Regions from separate parts of the Streptomyces sp. NPDC051310 genome, predicted to be linked through region 2. Evidence: riboswitches for the same ligand, from Rfam matches in the RefSeq annotation. Region 2 holds a riboswitch; the other holds the start of a gene.

Region 1 (5,196 bases), on a different contig from region 2:
CCGGCGACCGCCGCGTCGAGGTCGGCGTCCGGCAGGATCACCGCGGCCGACTTGCCGCCCAGTTCGAGGGTGACCCGGGTGAGGTTGCGGGAGGCGACCTCCATCACGCGCCGGCCGGCCGCGACCGAGCCGGTGAAGGAGACCTTGTCGACGCCCGGGTGGCCGACCAGGTACTCGCTGACCTCGCGGTCGGCGGGCAGGATCGACAGCACGCCCTCCGGCAGCCCGGCCTCCCGGGCGATCTCCGCCAGCAGGTACGCGTCGAGCGGCGTCTCCGGTGACGGCTTCAGCACCACGGTGCACCCCGCCAGCAGCGCGGGCCCGAGCTTGGCGGCGGCGGTGAACTGCGGGACGTTCCACGGCACCACGGCCGCGACCACGCCGACCGGCTCGCGCCGCACCAGGAGGGGACCGAGCACGCCCGCCCGCTGCGCCTCGTACGGGTAGTCGCGCGCGATCGTGATCGCCGCGTCCCACACCATCAGCGCGCCGAGCGCCTGCGCGAGGACGCTCCAGGAGTACGGGGAGCCGTTCTGCGCGCTGATGACGCGGGCGATCTCCTCGTGCCGCGCCGCGACGGCGTCCTTGACGCGGGTGACGACGGCGATCCGCTCGTCCGGGGACATCCGCGGCCAGGGCCCCTCGTCGAAGGCCCGGCGCGCCGCGGCGACCGCCCGGTCGACATCGGCCTCGGAGGCGTGCGGGACACGGCCGATGACCTGCTCGGTGTGCGGCGAGACGACCTCGATGATGCCGGTCCCGGCCGGATCGACCAGCTCCCCGCCGATGAACAGCTTCCCGTGCTCGACCAGCTCGGTCATGGCAGTGCCTCCCGCCGGTTCCTGACAGTGACTCAGAACTGATACCAGTTCTAGTTATAGTGGGCAATGGCCGTACCCGCGGCGAGGGATGGGGGCGCTCCATGGCGCACGCGACGGCGACCGGCGGCGGCGGAGACCCGCGGCGGGGCGTGATCGGGCACGGTGGGGGTGTGTGGAGCATCGCGGTGCCCATTCCGGACAATCCCCTCGGGCACACCCTGGTCCACCTCCTCGACACCGGTCGCGGCCCCGTCCTGATCGACACCGGCTGGGACGATCCCGCGTCGTGGGACGCGCTCCGCGCCGGGCTGGCCGCGCTCGGGACCCGGGTCGAGGACGTGCACGGCGTCGTCATCACGCACCACCACCCCGACCACCACGGGCTCTCCGGCCGCGTCCGTGAGGCGTCCGGCGCCTGGATCGCCATGCACCCCGCCGACGCCGCCGTCGTACGCCGCACCCGCGAGGCCGAGCCCGGCGCCTGGCTCGACTTCCTCCTCGCCAGGCTCACCGCCGCGGGCGCCCCCGACGCGCACACGGCCCCGCTGCGGCAGGCGCGGGCGTCCGGGCGGGGGCGCGCCCTGCCCGTGCCGCGGCCCGCGCTGCCCGACCGGGCGATCGTCCCCGGCGGGCTCCTCGACCTCGCGGGCCGCAGGCTGCGGGCCGTCTGGACTCCCGGGCACACCCCCGGCCACGTCTGCCTGCACCTGGAGGAGGACCACCCGGCCCACCGCCCCGGGCACGGCCGCCTCTTCTCCGGCGACCACCTGCTGCCCGGGATCAGCCCGCACATCGGCCTGTACGAGGACCCCGACGACGCCACGCCCACGGACCCGCTCGGCGACTACCTCGACTCGCTGGAGCGGGCCGGCCGGCTCGGTGCCGCCGAGGTGCTCCCCGCCCACCAGCACGCCTTCACCGGCGCCGCCGCGCGCGTGGCGGAGCTGCTCGCCCACCACGAGGAGCGGCTCACCGGGCTGCTCGCCCTGCTGGCCGCGCCGCTCACCCCGTGGCAGCTCGCCGAGCGCATGACCTGGAACCGCCCCTGGGACCTCATCCCGTACGGCTCGCGCACCATCGCCGTCTCCGAGGCCGAGGCGCACCTGCGGCACCTGGTGAAGCTGGGGCGCGCCGAGCCGGTGCCGGGCAGCGCCCCCGTGACGTACGTCGCCCTGTGAGCCGTACCGACCCGCCGGTAGAGTGTGCGAGTCGTCATCATGCCCGTACGGGGGGAAGCCGGTGCAAATCCGGCGCTGACCCGCAACCGTGAGCCACCGCACCGGTGGCGAGCCGGATCGCCCCGCACGCGTACGTGTTCGGCTCGCGTCACCGGGACCGACCCCGGTGACCGGCACCGTCGAGGAATACGGAGCCGGAGCCTGGTGCCCTTCCGCGCGCGCCGGTGCCCGGCCCCGCCCAGGACCGCGCAGGAGACCGCGCAGGAGAGGCCACCCGCCATGACCACCGTTCGCCGCCGCGGCGTCGCCGCGGCGCTCGCCGCCACCGCCGTGCTGTGCACCGGCGGGGCCGCAGCCGTCACCGCCGCCCCCGCCGCGCACGCGGCGCCCTCCCCGGCGGCGTCCTCCGCGGCGCCCGTCGTCCCCTCCGGGCTGTACGGCCGGAAGGACCCGACGTACGACGGCGTGTGGCGGCAGTCCCTGGCCTTCATGGCGCAGGAGACGAGCGGTGTCGAGCCCGCCGGGAAGGCCGTGGCCTGGCTGCTGGGTCAGCAGTGCGACAACGGTGGCTTCGCCTCCTACCGGCCCGACCCGGCCAAGCCCTGCGACCCCGCCGTGCCGCTGGACACCAACGCCACCGCCGTCGCCGTCCAGGCGCTCGCGGGGCTGGACCGGCCGGAGACGGAGGACGGGGAGACCGACCCCGTGACGAAGGCCGTCGAGGCGGGCGCGGACTGGCTCACCGGCGTCCAGAACAAGGACGGCGGCTGGAGCTACAACCCGGGCGGGCCCAGCGACGCCAACTCCACCTCCGTGGTCATCAGCGCCCTCGCGGCGGCGGGCGGGAAGCCGGGCGACGTGCGGTCCGCGGACGGCCGCACCCCCTACGACGCGCTGCTCGGCTTCGCGATCCCGTGCGACGCCAGGACCGGCGCCGGTGCCTTCGCCCACCAGCCCGACCGGAACGGCACGCTGGTCGCCAACGCCGACGCCACCGCCGCCGCCGTGCTGGCGGGCCTGGGCAAGCACGTCCAGACGCGGGGCGTGAAGCCGTACCAGCCGCCGGTCTGCGAGGCCGCGGCGAAGCGGACCGCCGAGCGCGCCGCCCGCAACGGCGCCGCCTACCTGGTGACCGCCCTGGCGAAGAGCGGCCACCTCGACCTGCCCCCCATGCCCGGCACCGCGACCCCCGCCGCGCCCGCGCCCGACTTCGGCAACACGGCCGACGCCGTCGTGGCGCTCGGCGCCGCCGGTCACGGCGACAAGGCCGCCCCCGCCCTGAAGTGGCTCCAGCGGAACGCCGTGCCGTGGGCCGAGGAGAACGGCCCCGCCGCCTGGGCCCAGCTGATCTTCGCCGCGCACACCCTGGGGGCCGACGCCCGCGACTTCGGCGGCGTCGACCTCGTCCAGCGACTCAACGCCACCGGGCCGAAGCCCGAGTCGACCGTCGAGACGCGGGCGCAGGAGGAGCAGGAGAACAAGGAGTCGGGCGAGAGCAGCGGCTTCGGCGTCTGGCTGGTCGTCGGCATCTTCCTCTTCGCCGGCATGGGCATCGGCTTCCTGATCAGCGGCCGCAACAAGAACCGGCAGCCGTGATGCGGACCGCCGCCCGGCCTCCGGCCCTGCTCCTCGCCCTGGCCCTGGCTACGACTCTCGCCCTGACCTGGCTCGCCGCCGGCTCCGCCCAGGCGGCCGGCTACCGCTACTGGTCGTTCTGGCAGAGCGGCCCCGGGCCGTCGTGGGCGTACGCCACCCAGGGCCCGTCCACGGCCCGGCCCGCGGACGGTGAGGTGAACGGCTACCGCTTCGCCGTGAGCACCGGCTCGGCGGACGCCGCCCGGCCGCGCCGGGCGCCCGACTTCGCGGCGGTCTGCGACGGGACGCCCCGCACGGACGGCACCAAGCGCGTCGCGGTCGTCATCGACTTCGGCACGGCGGCGGACGCCCCGGACGGCTCCGCCACGCCGCCGGAGCCGCGGACCGCCTGCGCACGGGTACGGCAGGACGCGACGAGCGCGGACGCGCTGGCCGCGGTGGCCGGGCCGCTGCGCTACAACAGCCAGGCGCTGCTGTGCGCCATCGGGGGCTATCCGCGGACGGGCTGCGGCGAGCAGGTGTCCGACGCGGGCCCCGGCCCGGACGACGACAGCTCCGGCTCCGGCTCCCGCTCCGGGACCGACGGGAACTCCGGGAAGGACGGGGCTTCCGAGAACGGCGGGGCCTCCGGGGACGGCGGCGGCCCCTCGCTCGGACTGGCCGCCGGCCTCGCCGCCGTGCTCGGCCTGGGCGCCGCCGCCGTCGTGCAGGCCCGCCGCCGCCGATGACGCTGCGCGCACCCGCGGCGCACCGGAGCAATGCCCTGCACGCCGGCGCCTGGTGGCTGTGGGCCCTGGGGCTGGCGGCCGCCGCGTCCCGTACCACCAACCCGCTCCTGCTGGGCCTGCTGGTCGGCGTGGCCGGCTACGTGGTGGCCGCGCGCCGCACCGACGCGCCGTGGGCCCGTTCGTACGGTGCCTTCCTGAAGCTGGGGCTCGCGGTGCTCGTCATCCGGCTGGTCTTCTCGCTGGTGCTCGGCTCGCCGATCCCGGGGACGCGCGTGCTGGTCACGCTGCCCGAGGTGCCGCTGCCCGGCTGGGCGCAGGGCATCCGGATCGGCGGCCGGGTGAGCGCCGAGCAGCTCGTCTTCGCGCTGTACGACGGCGCCAAGCTGGCCACGCTGCTGATCTGCGTGGGCGCGGCGAACGCGCTCGCCAACCCCGCGCGGCTGCTCAAGTCCCTGCCGGGCGCGCTGTACGAGGTGGGGGTCGCGGTGGTGGTCGCGATGACGTTCGCGCCGCACCTGGTGGCCGATGTGGTGCGGCTGCGAACGGCGCGCCGGCTGCGCGGGCGGCCCACCGGCGGGGTGCGGGCGGTGCTCCAGATCGGCCTGCCGGTCCTGGAGGGCGCGCTGGAGCGGTCGATCGCGGTGGCGGCGTCGATGGACGCGCGCGGGTACGGCCGTACGGCGCGGGTGCCGCGCGCGGTGCGCCGTGTGACGGCGGTGCTGACCCTGGGCGGGCTGCTCGGCGTCTGCGTGGGCCTGTACGGGCTGCTGTCCGCCGACGGCGGGTCGTACGGTCCGCCGTTCGTCGCGGCGGGACTGCCGGCGGCGCTGGCGGGACTGCGTCTGGGGGGCCGCCGTTCGGTGCGGACCCGCT
Region 2 (5,196 bases):
CCACGTTCGACCTCCCTCCGGGGGAGCTGGAGTTGGGGGTCGGGATCCACGGCGAGCCGGGGCGCGAGCGGCGTCCCATGATGACGTCGCGGGAGATCGCCGACGTCGCCGTGGACGCCGTCCTGGAGGACCTCGGCGGGCGGGGGCCGGTGCTGGTGCTCGTCAACGGCCTGGGCGCGACGCCGCTGCTGGAGCTGTACGGGTTCAACGCCGAGGTCCAGCGGGTGCTGGGCGAGCGCGGGGTGCCGGTTGCGCGCACGCTCGTCGGCAATTACGTCACGTCGCTGGACATGGCGGGCTGCTCGGTCACGCTGTGCCGGGCCGACGAGGAGCTTCTCCGGCTGTGGGACGCGCCGGTACGGACGGCCGCGCTGCGGTGGGGGGTGTGACGCCGGTGATGCTGGACGCGGACTTCTTCCGGCGCTGGATGGCGGTCATGGCGCACGCGGTCGAGCGCGAGGCGGACCGGCTGACCGAACTGGACTCGGCCATCGGTGACGCCGACCACGGCGCCAATATGCAGCGCGGTTTCGCCGCGGTGCTCACGGCGGTCGGGAAGGAGGAGCCGGAGACGCCCGGCGGGGTGCTCACGCTCGCCGGGCGGCAGTTGATCTCGACGGTGGGCGGTGCCTCCGGGCCGCTGTACGGGACGCTGCTGCGGCGCACCGGCAAGGCGCTCGGCGACGCCGCTTCGGTCGCGCCCGTCCAGCTCGTCGAGGCACTGCGCGCGGGCGTGGCCGCGGTGGCACAGCTCGGCGGTGCCGCGGCCGGCGACAAGACGATGCTGGACGCGCTGGAACCGGCGGTGGAGGCGCTCGGCGAGTCGCTGGGCGAGTCCTTCGCCGATGCCGCCGAGGCGGCGGACCAGGGGGCGCTGGCGACCGTGCCGATGCAGGCGCGCAAGGGCCGGGCGAGCTACCTCGGTGAGCGCAGCGTGGGACACCAGGACCCCGGGGCGACGTCGTCGGCGCTGTTGTTCGCCGCTCTCGCCGAGGCGGCGGCGGAGGGGGCCCGGTGAGCGGGGCGCCGGTGGGGATCGTGCTCGTCTCGCACAGCGCGGCGGTCGCCGCGTCCGTCGCCGAGCTGGCGCGGGGCCTCGCCGGGGGCGGTGCGGCCGCGCCCGTGGCGCCCGCGGGCGGTACCCCCGACGGCGGGCTCGGCACGAGCGCCGAGCTGATCACCGAGGCGGCGGCGTCGGTGGACGGCGGCGCGGGCGTGGCCGTCCTGGTCGACCTGGGCAGCGCCGTCCTGACGGTGAAGGCCCTCCTCGCGGAGGGCGACGAGCTCCCCGACGGCACGCGGCTGGTGGACGCCCCGTTCGTGGAGGGGGCGGTGGCGGCCGTGGTCACCGCCTCGGCGGGCGGCGACCTGGACGCGGTGGTGTCGGCGGCGTCCGAAGCGTACGGCTACCGCAAGGAGTAGCCCCCGCGGCGGGGGGGGGGGGGGGGGGGGGGCGCGGGGGCCCCCGGCGGGGGGCGGCGGGGCCGGGCGGGGGGGGGGGGGGCGGGGGGGGGGGGGGGGGGGGGGGGGGGGGGGGGGGGGGGGAGCCCCGCCGCGGCGGGCCCCCCCCGGCCCCCGCCCGGCTCGGCCCCTCCCCACGCCCCCGCCCCCGCAAGGACGACCCCCCCGCGCCGTGCTGCGCGCCGGCCCCGGGCGGTGTACGGCTCCGGCGGCGGAGCGCGGGGCGGGGAACCGGGGCAGGGGGACGCGGCGGGGGCGTGCGGGAGCGCGCGGGTTGTGATGCACCTGGTCAACGCACTACTGTCGCAGGGCCTTGGTGTACGGGAAACCGGTGCGGTACCGGTGCGGCCCTCGCCACTGTGATCGGGAAGTCCGGCTCCACTCCCGGGGGTACCACCCCGGGAAGCCACTGGAACACCGCGGGAGACCGTGGTGTCCGGGAAGGCGGAGCCGCGGCGGCATGACCCGTCAGCCAGGAGACCGGCCAAGGCGCGTTGTCCATCCACGAGGTGCTGGAGAGGGTCTCCCACATCATGCATATCGCCGAGGGCTATCTGCCCCCCGTGCACGCGGCCGCCTGGAGCGTGGCGGCCGCGCCGTTCGTCGTCCACGGTGTCCGGGCGCTCACCCGCGAGGTCAGGTCCAACCCCGAATCGACTCTCCTGCTCGGCGCGTCCGGTGCCTTCACCTTCGTCCTCTCGGCGCTGAAGCTCCCGTCGGTGACGGGCAGTTGCTCGCACCCCACCGGTACGGGCCTGGGCGCGATCCTCTTCCGGCCGCCGATCATGGCGGTGCTCGGCACCATCACCCTGCTGTTCCAGGCGCTGCTGCTGGCGCACGGCGGTCTGACGACCCTGGGCGCCAACGTCTTCTCGATGGCGATCGTCGGGCCGTGGGCCGGATTCGGCGTGTACCGGCTGCTGCGGCGCTCCGGCGTGCCGCTGATGGTGAGCGTGTTCTTCGGTGCGTTCGTCGCCGACCTGTCCACGTACTGCGTCACCAGCGTGCAGCTCGCGCTGGCGTTCCCGGACCCGAGCAGCGGGTTCGCGGGGGCGCTGGCCAAGTTCGGCGGCATCTTCGCCGTCACGCAGCTGCCGCTCGCGGTCAGCGAGGGCCTGCTCACCGTGCTGGTGATGCGGCTGCTGACGCAGTCGAGCAAGGGCGAGCTGACCCGTCTCGGAGTGCTGCTCGGGACGAAGGCGACCACGGAGGCGGAGAAGAAGGCGGGAACCGGGCCGGAGACGGAAGCCGCGCCGGAGACGGGGACCGGGTCGGAGACCGAAGCCGCGGCGGAGACGGGAACCGGGCCGGAGACGGGAACCGGGACCGGGACGAAGACGGAGGCCGTGGGCCGATGAGCCGTAACGCCAGGATCAACACGCTGCTGCTGCTCGTCGTCGTGGCGCTCGCCGTCCTCCCGCTCGCGCTGGGGATGGGCGACCACAAGGAGGAGCCGTTCACCGGCGCGGACGCGCAGGCCGAGACCGCCATCACCGAGACGCACCCGGACTACGAGCCGTGGTTCAGCCCGCTCTACGAACCGCCGTCGGGCGAGATCGAGTCGGCCCTGTTCTCCCTCCAGGCCGCCCTCGGGGCGGGGGTGCTGGCCTACTACTTCGGTCTGCGCCGCGGGCGGCGGCAGGGCGAGGCGCGGGCGCAGGCGCGCGCCGAGAGCGCCGGACGCGTCGAGTAGCCGCCGGTGCTGCCGATCGACGCGGCGGCGCACAGCAGTCGCTGGCGCCGCCGTCACCCGTGCGAGAAGGCCGTGCTCGGCTTCGGCCTGACCCTCCTCGCGATCTGCCTGCCGCCGTGGCCGGGGGCGGTGCTGGTGGCGCTGGCCACCCTGGGCGTGCTGCTGGGGCCGGCCGGGGTGGGACGGCGGCAGCTGTGGCGGGCGTTCCGCGTTCCGCTCGGCTTCTGCTGCACGGGGGCGGTTCCGTTGCTGTTCCAGGTGGGCGGGGCGGACGGGTTCGTGACCCTGGCCCCAGACGGGCCGGTGCACGCCGGGCAGCTGCTGCTGCGGACGTCGGCGGCGTCGCTCGGGGTGCTGCTGTTCGCGTTCACGACTCCTGTCTCGGACGTGCTGCCCCGGCTGGTACGGGCCGGGGTGCCGGCCCCGGTGGTCGACGTGGCGCTGGTGATGTACCGGATCAGCTTCCTGCTGCTGGACGCCGTCCGGCGGATCCGTGAGGCGCAGGCCGCGCGGCTGGGGCTGACGAGCCGGGCGGCCACCTGGCGGTCGCTGGCCGGCCTGGGCGCGACGGCCTTCGTCCGCGCCTTCGACCGGGCGGCGCGGCTGCAGTCCGGGCTGGCCGGGCGCGGCTACGACGGCACGCTGCGGGTGCTGGTGCCGCAGGGGGCCGTCTCCGGGCGGTTCCTGGGCGCGACCGCGGGGCTGTTCGCGGGGCTCGTCGCCCTCACCCTCGTACTCGAAAGGTTCCTGCCATGAATCGTGACGCCGTCGTGGAACTGGTCGGTGCGGGATACGCCTACGAGGACGGGCCCGCCGTGCTGTCGGGCGTCGACTTCGCCGTGCCCGAGGGGCGTGCGATCGCGCTGCTCGGCCGCAACGGCAGCGGCAAGACGACGATGCTGCGGCTGCTGAGCGGCGGCCTGCGGTGTGCGAGCGGGCGGCTGCGGCTGCACGGCGAGGACGTGACGTACGACAGGGCCGGGCTCACCCGGCTGCGCACGACGGTCCAGCTCGTCGTGCAGGACCCGGACGACCAGCTGTTCGCCGCGTCCGTGGCGCAGGACGTGTCGTTCGGGCCGATGAACCTCGGGCTGGCGGAGGACGAGGTACGGGCGCGCGTGCGCGAGGCACTCGAGGCGCTGGACATCACGGCGCTGGCGGACCGGCCGACCCACCTGCTGTCGTACGGGCAGCGCAAGCGTGCCGCGATCGCGGGCGCGGTGGCCATGCGGCCCCGGGTGCTCATCCTGGACGAGCCGACGGCCGGCCTGGATCCGCACGGTCAGGAGCGGCTGCTGGAGGTGCTGGACCGGTTGCGGGCGGCGGGCACGACGGTGGTCATGGCCACGCACGACGTGGACCTGGCGCTGCGCTGGGCGGACGACGCGGCGGTGCTCACCGCGGACGGCCTGCGCACCGGCCCGGTCGCGGAGCTCCTCGCGGACGGCGCCCTGCTGGACGCGGCGCGGCTGCGCAGGCCGTGGGGCATGGCGGTGACGCGCGTGCTGCGCGACCACGGCCTGCTGCCGCCGGACGCCCCGGGCCCGCGCACCCCTGAGGATCTGGAGGCCTGGGCCCGGTGCGGGTAGCACGCACGGGCCCGGAGCTCGGCCGACGCACCGGTACGCCGGTACGCCGGTACGCCGAGGGGAAGGGCGTCAGGCGATGACCTGCGCGGCGTAGAGGGCGCCGACGGCCGTGGCCAGCGCCCCGAGCAGCAGGCGCAGGGCCGGCTCGGGCAGCCGGGGCTGGAGGCGGGCGCCGAGGTAACCGCCGATCAGGCCGCCGGCGCCGCAGGCGCATCCCAGCTCCCAGTCCGGCGCCACGTCACCGGGGCTCACCGTCGCGAGCAGGGCGTAGGTGAGGGCGCCGACGACCGAGGTCGCGAACGTGGCGGCGAGCGCGGCCGGTGCCACGCGGGCCATCGGCAGGCCGCGGCCCGCGAGAACGGGCCCCAGCAGGGAACCGCCGCCGATGCCGTAGATGCCGCCGATCACCCCGACCGCGAGAGCGAGCCCGGTGAGGGACCCCGCCGACGGCTC

Evidence for each region. Region 2 has a riboswitch for cobalamin ahead of ACIA79_RS11380 (energy-coupling factor ABC transporter permease). Riboswitches for the same ligand answer to the same signal wherever they lie in the genome.
Region 1: linked by a shared signal. The riboswitch ahead of ACIA79_RS00855 (prenyltransferase/squalene oxidase repeat-containing protein) and the one ahead of ACIA79_RS11380 (energy-coupling factor ABC transporter permease) in region 2 are both predicted to bind cobalamin.

The regions. Positions count from the first base shown of each region.
Region 1 covers NZ_JBITEO010000001.1:186,306-191,501, forward strand. Annotated here, with positions in the region: gene ACIA79_RS00845 (aldehyde dehydrogenase) at 1-821, opposite strand, end outside; gene ACIA79_RS00850 (MBL fold metallo-hydrolase) at 923-1,999, shown strand; cobalamin riboswitch at 2,011-2,144, shown strand; gene ACIA79_RS00855 (prenyltransferase/squalene oxidase repeat-containing protein) at 2,279-3,595, shown strand; gene ACIA79_RS00860 (SCO2322 family protein) at 3,595-4,323, shown strand; gene ACIA79_RS00865 (energy-coupling factor transporter transmembrane component T) at 4,320-5,196, shown strand, end outside.
Region 2 covers NZ_JBITEO010000006.1:125,702-130,897, reverse strand. Annotated here, with positions in the region: gene dhaK (dihydroxyacetone kinase subunit DhaK) at 1-389, shown strand, start outside; gene dhaL (dihydroxyacetone kinase subunit DhaL) at 398-1,018, shown strand; gene dhaM (dihydroxyacetone kinase phosphoryl donor subunit DhaM) at 1,015-1,422, shown strand; cobalamin riboswitch at 1,731-1,965, shown strand; gene ACIA79_RS11380 (energy-coupling factor ABC transporter permease) at 1,995-2,819, shown strand; gene ACIA79_RS11375 (energy-coupling factor ABC transporter substrate-binding protein) at 2,816-3,154, shown strand; gene cbiQ (cobalt ECF transporter T component CbiQ) at 3,161-3,910, shown strand; gene ACIA79_RS11365 (energy-coupling factor ABC transporter ATP-binding protein) at 3,907-4,743, shown strand; gene ACIA79_RS11360 (sulfite exporter TauE/SafE family protein) at 4,813-5,196, opposite strand, start outside.